3 regions of the Streptomyces ferrugineus genome follow, and region 1 is predicted to be linked to each of the others. Evidence: riboswitches for the same ligand, from Rfam matches in the RefSeq annotation. Region 1 holds a riboswitch; each other region holds the start of a gene.

Region 1 (2,256 bases):
CACAGACGCCGAGCGCCAGCCAGCCGACGCGCTTCGACAGCCGTACGGCACGTTCGATGTCGGGCGTGCCGACGCTTCGCCCGGCCTCATTGAGCACGGGCCGATGCTCGACCCGCCCGCCGTAGGACAGCGTCCCGCCGAGCCGAACGCCGAGCGCCCCCGCGAACGCGGCCTCGACGGGCCCGGCGTTGGGGCTCGGGTGCTGGGCGGCATCGGCACGCCAGGCCCGTACCGCTCCCCGGGGATCACCCCCGGCGACGGCGGCGAGCACGGCGGTCAGCCGCGCCCCCGGCCAGCCGGCCAGGTCGTCGAGCCGGGCCGAAGCCCAGCCGTACCGCCGGTACTTGGGCGACCTGTGCCCGACCATGGCGTCGAGCGTGTTCACCGCACGGAACCCGACAAGCCCCGGCACCCCGCCGACGGCCCCCCACACCAGCGCCCCCACCACCGCGTCGGAGGTGTTCTCGGCCACGGACTCCACGACCGCGCGCGCGATCCCGTCCGCGTCCAGCGCCTGCGGATCCCGCCCGCACAGATGCGGCAAGCGCGCCCGCGCCGCCTCGACGTCCCCCGCCTCCAGGGCCCGTCCGATGGCCCGCGCCTCCCGGGCGAGCGAGGTCCCGCCGACGACGGCCCAGGTGGCGGCGCCGGTCAGCGCGACGGAGGCGGCGGGAGACGTGCGTACGACACGCGCGGCGAGCGCCCCGGCGGCGACGGCGCCACCGGCGCACACGGCGGTGTGCGCCGCACCCCACGCGCGGTCGTCGCGCCACAACACCTTCTCCACGGCAGCGGCGGCCCGACCGAACGCGGCGACCGGATGCCCCCGGCGGGGATCGCCGAGCAGCAGATCGCCGAGGAGCCCGGCGGCGGCGCCGTACGCGAAAACGCGATCGGCTCGCATCGGGGTCAGCCGACCGTGAGGTCAGACGTGGGTCTGCTACTGCGTGTCGATCGGCAGGCGAGCATCGCGTTGTGTCCTCACTCAGGGTGTCCACGCCCTGGTTCGACGAGACCGGCGGCGAGAGTTCCTGGCTCCCGGGGCTTACTACCCCGGTGACAGTGGCGGGACCGCGCCGGATTCGCACCGGCTTCCTCTCCTGCCGCCGTACTTGGCTCCGGAAGTCCACCATGGGGTTGGAAGGGGCGTCAACTTGCCGTTGACCTGCGGTGGGGGAGTGTGCGAAGGCCCACACAGCAGTGAGGTGCGGGACGGTTGTCCGTCCCGCACCTCGGGTGCTTCAGGTGATGCGCGTGGTGTGGTTCAGGCCACGATCAGATAGATCCCATACGCCACCGCCGCCGCGCACGCCGCGAAGCACGCGTAGGCGCCGGTGACCGCGAGGGCGGCCGAACCGCCCTGCGCCGAGGCCCTCTCCTGGCGGGACAGGCCCGCGATGCCGAGGGTGAACAGGCCCACCAGGGCCACCGTGACCGTGAGGCTGACGCCGAAGACGGAGCCGAGGGCCGCCCAGTCGATCTTCATGGTTCTTCTTCCTGAGTGAGGGGGTACCGGGGCGGAGTCAGACCGTGGCCTGGGACGGCGCGGGCTCGGTGGACGACGAGGCCGGGACGGTGGCCGCCAGTTCCTCGGCCGCCGGGTGCGCGGGGGTCGCCGGGGGCGGGGTCACGGCGGCGATGGCGGTGGTGACCACACCGGGCGACTCCTCGGTCTCGTTGACGTTGGTGTGGTCGACGACCTCGCGGCGGGAGATCTTCCAGATCGCGGCGCTGGAGGCGACCAGGAAGACGGCGACCGCTGCCGTGCCCCAGTTGCCGAGGCCCGTCACGTACTCCGCGAGCGCGGCGACCAGGGCGGCGGCCGGGAGGGTCAGGCCCCAGGCGACGAACATCCGGGTGGCCGTGGACCAGCGGACGACGCCGCCCTTGCGGCCGAGGCCGGCACCCATCACCGAACCGGAGACGGAGTGCGTGGTGGACAGGGAGAAGCCGAGGTGGGAGGAGGCCAGGATGACCGTGGCGGCGCTGGTCTGGGCGGCGAAGCCCTGCTGCGGCTGGAGGTCGGTCAGACCCTTGCCCATCGTGCGGATGATGCGCCAGCCGCCGAGGTAGGTGCCGAGCGCGATGGCGATACCGGCGGAGAGGATGACCCACATGGGCGGGTCGGAGTCGGGGGCGACGGCGCCGCCGGCGACCAGGGCGAGGGTGATGACGCCCATCGTCTTCTGCGCGTCGTTCGTGCCGTGCGCGAGGGAGACCAGGCCGGCGGAGGCGATCTGGCCGGTGCGGTAGCCC
Region 2 (2,256 bases), 4.1 Mb from region 1:
TTGGTGTCGAACCACTTGGTCATCTCCAGCGGCGCGACGTGCTGGGTGCCCCGGGCCATGGCGAAGTAGCCGTCCAGGGCGTCGGCCTCGACCGCGGCGCGGTGGCGCTCGGGGATCGCGCCGAGGGCGACGGTGGTGTCCAGGACGTGGTCGTAGTACGAGAAGTCACCGGTCGGCACCTCGTGGACGCCGGCCTCGGCGAGCCGCCGCCAGGTGGAGCGGCGCAGTTCGGCGGCGGTGCGGTGGAGGGTGTCGGCGGTGACCCGGCCCTTCCAGTAGCCCTCGACGGCTTTCTTCAGCTCCCGGTTCGGGCCCTGGCGGGGGTAGCCGTACACGGTGGCCCGTGCGGCCGAGGCCGCGGTCCTGGTGGTCACGGAGATCTCCTTCGCGAGATGAATCCCTGAGATCCCGGGGACGGGACGAGAGCGCGAAGGGGTGCCGGAGAACCGGACGGCGACGGCCCGGTCCACGGCCGCCCGTTCGGTTGTGCACGCCGACCCGCCCTCGAGGTCACCGGGAGTCCGCGCACGAGTGGTTCGCGCGCGGGCAGTTGGCAGGTCTTCGGACTCGCGGGCACGTCTCGTCGTACGAGACACCTACTGGCCGTCGCTTCCCAAGTCCGGTACGTCGGACCCAGTGCGTATGACGGCGGTCGTTCCCGCTCACCGCTGCGGGGCAGTCCCGGATTCCCACCGGGTTCCCTCTTGCGACGTCCCGCCTGGCTGACGGGGCGAACCAGCTGCACAGGCCAGCCTACCGTTCAGGTGCGGCCGTACACATGGAACCCCCGGCCGGTCCTACGGCCCAGCAGTCCCGCGTTGAGCCCGGCCCCTGGCCCGCGTCGATCTGGCGCTGCGCGCAGGGGAAGAAGTACAGCCCGAAGCCGACCAGAGCGCCCTCCGGCGTGGCGACTGAGCACCCTCCAGCGCCCGCGTCTGCGCGGCGTCCCCCTCTCCTTCGTCCGGGTCGACAGGGTCGGCAACATGTCCAAGCGACAGTCCGCGACCGGGTTCCACTTCTCCCGGGCCGGCGCACCTGCCCGCTGTGGAACGTCTACGAGGCGTTCGCCGCGCCCGCGCGGTCACCCGGCACCGCGGCGGCTGGGGTGAGCCCGGAAAGACGTATGCCATCGGGCTGGGCCGCGAGATCCGGATCGACCAGAACACCAGCACGTTCGTGCCGTGTGCGGTGACCGATCGCACGATCCGAACGCCGTGCGGACTTGGTAGCCTCATCAGGCCAGTCGAGCCACATCCGAGGCCAGGGAATCCGGTGCGAATCCGGAACTGACGCGCAGCGGTGAGGGGGACGGGCGGGGCACGCTGCCACTGGGAGACCGGGAAGGCGCCCCGACCGGACGAACCCGAGTCCGAAGACCTGCTGGCACCTCCGCGCCCACCCCGGCGAGGAGGACGTCCGTAGGCCAGGCTCCGCGTACGAGCCCCGACACCCGAGGCATGCCCGTGCTCCGCACTCCCACACTTGTCCTTGCGTCCGCCCTGCTGCTCACCGCGTGCGGCGGCGCCTCCGACGCGGACACCGCGAGGCCCGCCGGCGCGGGCCATCCCCGCACGATCGACAACTGCGGCCACAAGGTCACCCTGAAGTCGGCCCCGCAGCGCGTCGTCTCCCTCAACCAGGGCACCACCGAGATCCTGCTCTCCCTCGGCCTCGCCGACCGTATGGCGGGCACGGCGACCTGGACGGACCCGGTGATGAAGGGGCTGGAGAAGGCGAACGCGGCCGTGCCCCGGCTGGCCGACGACAACCCCTCCTTCGAGAGGGTCCTGGACGCCGAACCCGACTTCGTCACCGCCTCGTTCGTCTCCACCCTCGGCAAGGGCGGCGTCGCCACCCGCGAGCAGTTCGAGAAGCTCGGCGTGCCCACGTACGTCTCGCCCTCCGACTGCTCCACGGGCAAGGACAACGACAGCGGCGGCGACGGATCGCGCAGCGCGCCGCTCACCCTCGACGCCGTGTACGGCGAGATCCGTGACCTGGCCCGTGCCTTCGGCGTCGACGAGCGCGGCGAGAAGCTCGTCGCGGAGCTGAAGCAGCGGGTGCGCAAGGCCACCGACGGGCTGCACGCCTCCGATGTCTCCCTCATGTACTGGTTCGCCAACTCCCAGTCGCCCTACCTCGCCGGCTGCTGCGGCGCACCCGGTGCCATCACCCGCGCGGTCGGCGCGCGGAACGCCTTCTCCGACACCCACGACGAGTGGCCCCAGGTCGGCTGGGAGACCGTCGCCGACCGTG
Region 3 (2,256 bases), 5.6 Mb from region 1:
GCAACATCTACAAGGACTTCATCAAGCCGGACGCCACGGCCGAGCAGGAGACCAAGGTCTCCAAGGTGGTCTCCCTGCTGGTGAAGGTGGGCGCGCTGGTCTTCGTGCTGGCGATGGACAAGACGGTCGCCATCAACTTCCAGCTCCTGGGCGGCATCTGGATCCTGCAGACCTTCCCGGCCCTGGTCGGCGGCCTGTTCACCCGCTGGTTCCACCGCTGGGCGCTGCTGGGCGGCTGGGCGGTCGGCATGATCTACGGCACGGTCGCGGCGTACGGGGTCGCCTCCCCGACCCAGAAGCACTTCGGCGGCTCCTCGGCGGAGATCCCCGGCATCGGTGAGATCGGCTACATCGGTCTGACGGCGTTCGTGCTGAACGTGGTGGTGACGGTGGTCCTGACCTTCGTCCTGAGGGCGGCGAAGGCCCCCGAGGGCGTCGACGAGACCAGGCCGGAGGACTACACGGCGGACGCGGGCGACCCGGGAGTGCAGGTGGAACTGCCCGCGGCGACCGCGGGATCGTCCCACTGAACACCTGACACCGACGGGCCGCCGGAGCGATCCGGCGGCCCGTCGTCGTGGGCGTCCGGCAGACGTCGACATCACTCTCCTCACCTACAAGTTGACGCTCTGAAACCGCCGCGACACAACATCTGGGGGTGGCGTGGCGGGCGAGCACAAGATGTATGCTCGTGCTCGCTGTCGCCGCAGGGGAATCCGGTGCGAATCCGGAACTGTCCCGCAACGGTGTACTTGTGCATGTCCGTTCCCAGAAACGCCGTGCACAGGAGTCAGTCCGAGGACCTGCCGACAGCGCGCCCGGCCACCCGGTCGGTGCGCCCTGACGTCCGGGCCTCGTGGAATGGGCCGGTGGACGCGACGCCGTGTGCGCTCGTGTGCTGCCCCCTGCCCTCCGCAAGGCCCCGTGCCGAGCGAGGGAGAGCCCCCACGTGACCATCGCGCCAGCCGATCCTGCTTCAGCAGCCCCCGTGGAAACCGACGGTCCCGGTGCCGCGCTGCTGCGGACCCTCACCGAGCTGACCGCCGACCTCCCCGACGCCGACGCCGGCCGGGTCGCCGCCGCCGCGCTGCGCGGCCGGTCCGCCCTCGCGGACGAGACGGAGCTGCGCGAGCTGGCCACCGAGGCGGCCGCCGGTCTCATCTCCGAGGACCCCGCCTACAGCAGGCTGGCCGCCCGGCTGCTGACCCTCTCCATCGCCGCCGAGGCCGCCTCGCAGGGCGTGACGTCCTTCACCGAGTCGGTCGCGGTCGGGCACCGGGAGGGCCTCATCGCCGACCGGACCGCCGAGTTCGCGCGCATCCACGCCGCCCGCCTCGACGCCCTCATCGACACGGCGGCCGACGACCGCTTCGGCTACTTCGGCCTGCGCACCCTGCACAGCCGGTACCTGCTCCGGCACCCGATCACGCGTCGGGTGATCGAGACGCCCCAGCACTTCATGCTGCGTGTGGCCGCCGGGCTCGCCGAGGACGACACCACCAGGTCGGTGGACGAAGTCGCCGCGCTCTACGGGCTCATGAGCCGCCTCGACTACCTCCCCTCCTCCCCCACCCTCTTCAACTCCGGCACCCGGCACCCCCAGATGTCGTCCTGCTACCTCCTGGACTCCCCCAAGGACGAGCTGGACTCCATCTACGACCGCTACCACCAGGTCGCCCGCCTGTCGAAGCACGCCGGCGGCATCGGCCTGTCGTACTCCCGCATCCGCTCCCGCGGTTCGCTGATCCGCGGCACCAACGGGCACTCCAACGGCATCGTCCCGTTCCTGAAGACCCTCGACGCCTCCGTCGCCGCCGTGAACCAGGGCGGCCGGCGCAAGGGCGCGGCCGCGGTCTACCTGGAGACCTGGCACTCCGACATCGAGGAGTTCCTGGAGCTGCGCGACAACACCGGTGAGGACGCCCGCCGTACGCACAACCTGAACCTCGCGCACTGGATCCCGGACGAGTTCATGCGCCGGGTCAACGCCGATGAGGTGTGGAGCCTGTTCTCCCCGTCCGACGTGCCCGAGCTGGTCGACCTGTGGGGCGAGGAGTTCGACGCGGCGTACCGCGAGGCGGAGGCCGCCGGGCTCGCGAAGAAGACCATCCCGGCCCGTGACCTCTACGGCCGCATGATGCGCACCCTCGCACAGACCGGCAACGGCTGGATGACGTTCAAGGACGCCGCCAACCGCACCGCCAACCAGACGGCCCTGCCGGGCCATGTCGTCCACTCCTCCAACCTCTGCACGGA

The links. Region 1 has a riboswitch for cobalamin ahead of IM697_RS13055 (cobalamin biosynthesis protein). Riboswitches for the same ligand answer to the same signal wherever they lie in the genome.
Region 2: it holds a riboswitch for cobalamin, as region 1 does, so the genes downstream of both, IM697_RS31070 (ABC transporter substrate-binding protein) here and IM697_RS13055 (cobalamin biosynthesis protein) in region 1, are expected to answer to the same signal.
Region 3: it holds a riboswitch for cobalamin, as region 1 does, so the genes downstream of both, IM697_RS37475 (ribonucleoside-diphosphate reductase subunit alpha) here and IM697_RS13055 (cobalamin biosynthesis protein) in region 1, are expected to answer to the same signal.

The regions. Positions count from the first base shown of each region.
Region 1 is NZ_CP063373.1:2,864,923-2,867,178, forward strand. Features, by position in the region: gene IM697_RS13055 (cobalamin biosynthesis protein) at 1-904, opposite strand, end outside; cobalamin riboswitch at 1,004-1,123, opposite strand; gene IM697_RS13060 (hypothetical protein) at 1,265-1,486, opposite strand; gene IM697_RS13065 (inorganic phosphate transporter) at 1,524-2,256, opposite strand, start outside.
Region 2 is NZ_CP063373.1:6,919,594-6,921,849, reverse strand. Features, by position in the region: gene metE (5-methyltetrahydropteroyltriglutamate--homocysteine S-methyltransferase) at 1-374, opposite strand, end outside; cobalamin riboswitch at 536-755, opposite strand; partial or broken gene IM697_RS45770 (short-chain fatty acyl-CoA regulator family protein) at 909-1,227, shown strand; cobalamin riboswitch at 1,210-1,399, shown strand; gene IM697_RS31070 (ABC transporter substrate-binding protein) at 1,458-2,256, shown strand, end outside.
Region 3 is NZ_CP063373.1:8,429,935-8,432,190, forward strand. Features, by position in the region: gene mctP (monocarboxylate uptake permease MctP) at 1-530, shown strand, start outside; cobalamin riboswitch at 686-825, shown strand; gene IM697_RS37475 (ribonucleoside-diphosphate reductase subunit alpha) at 950-2,256, shown strand, end outside.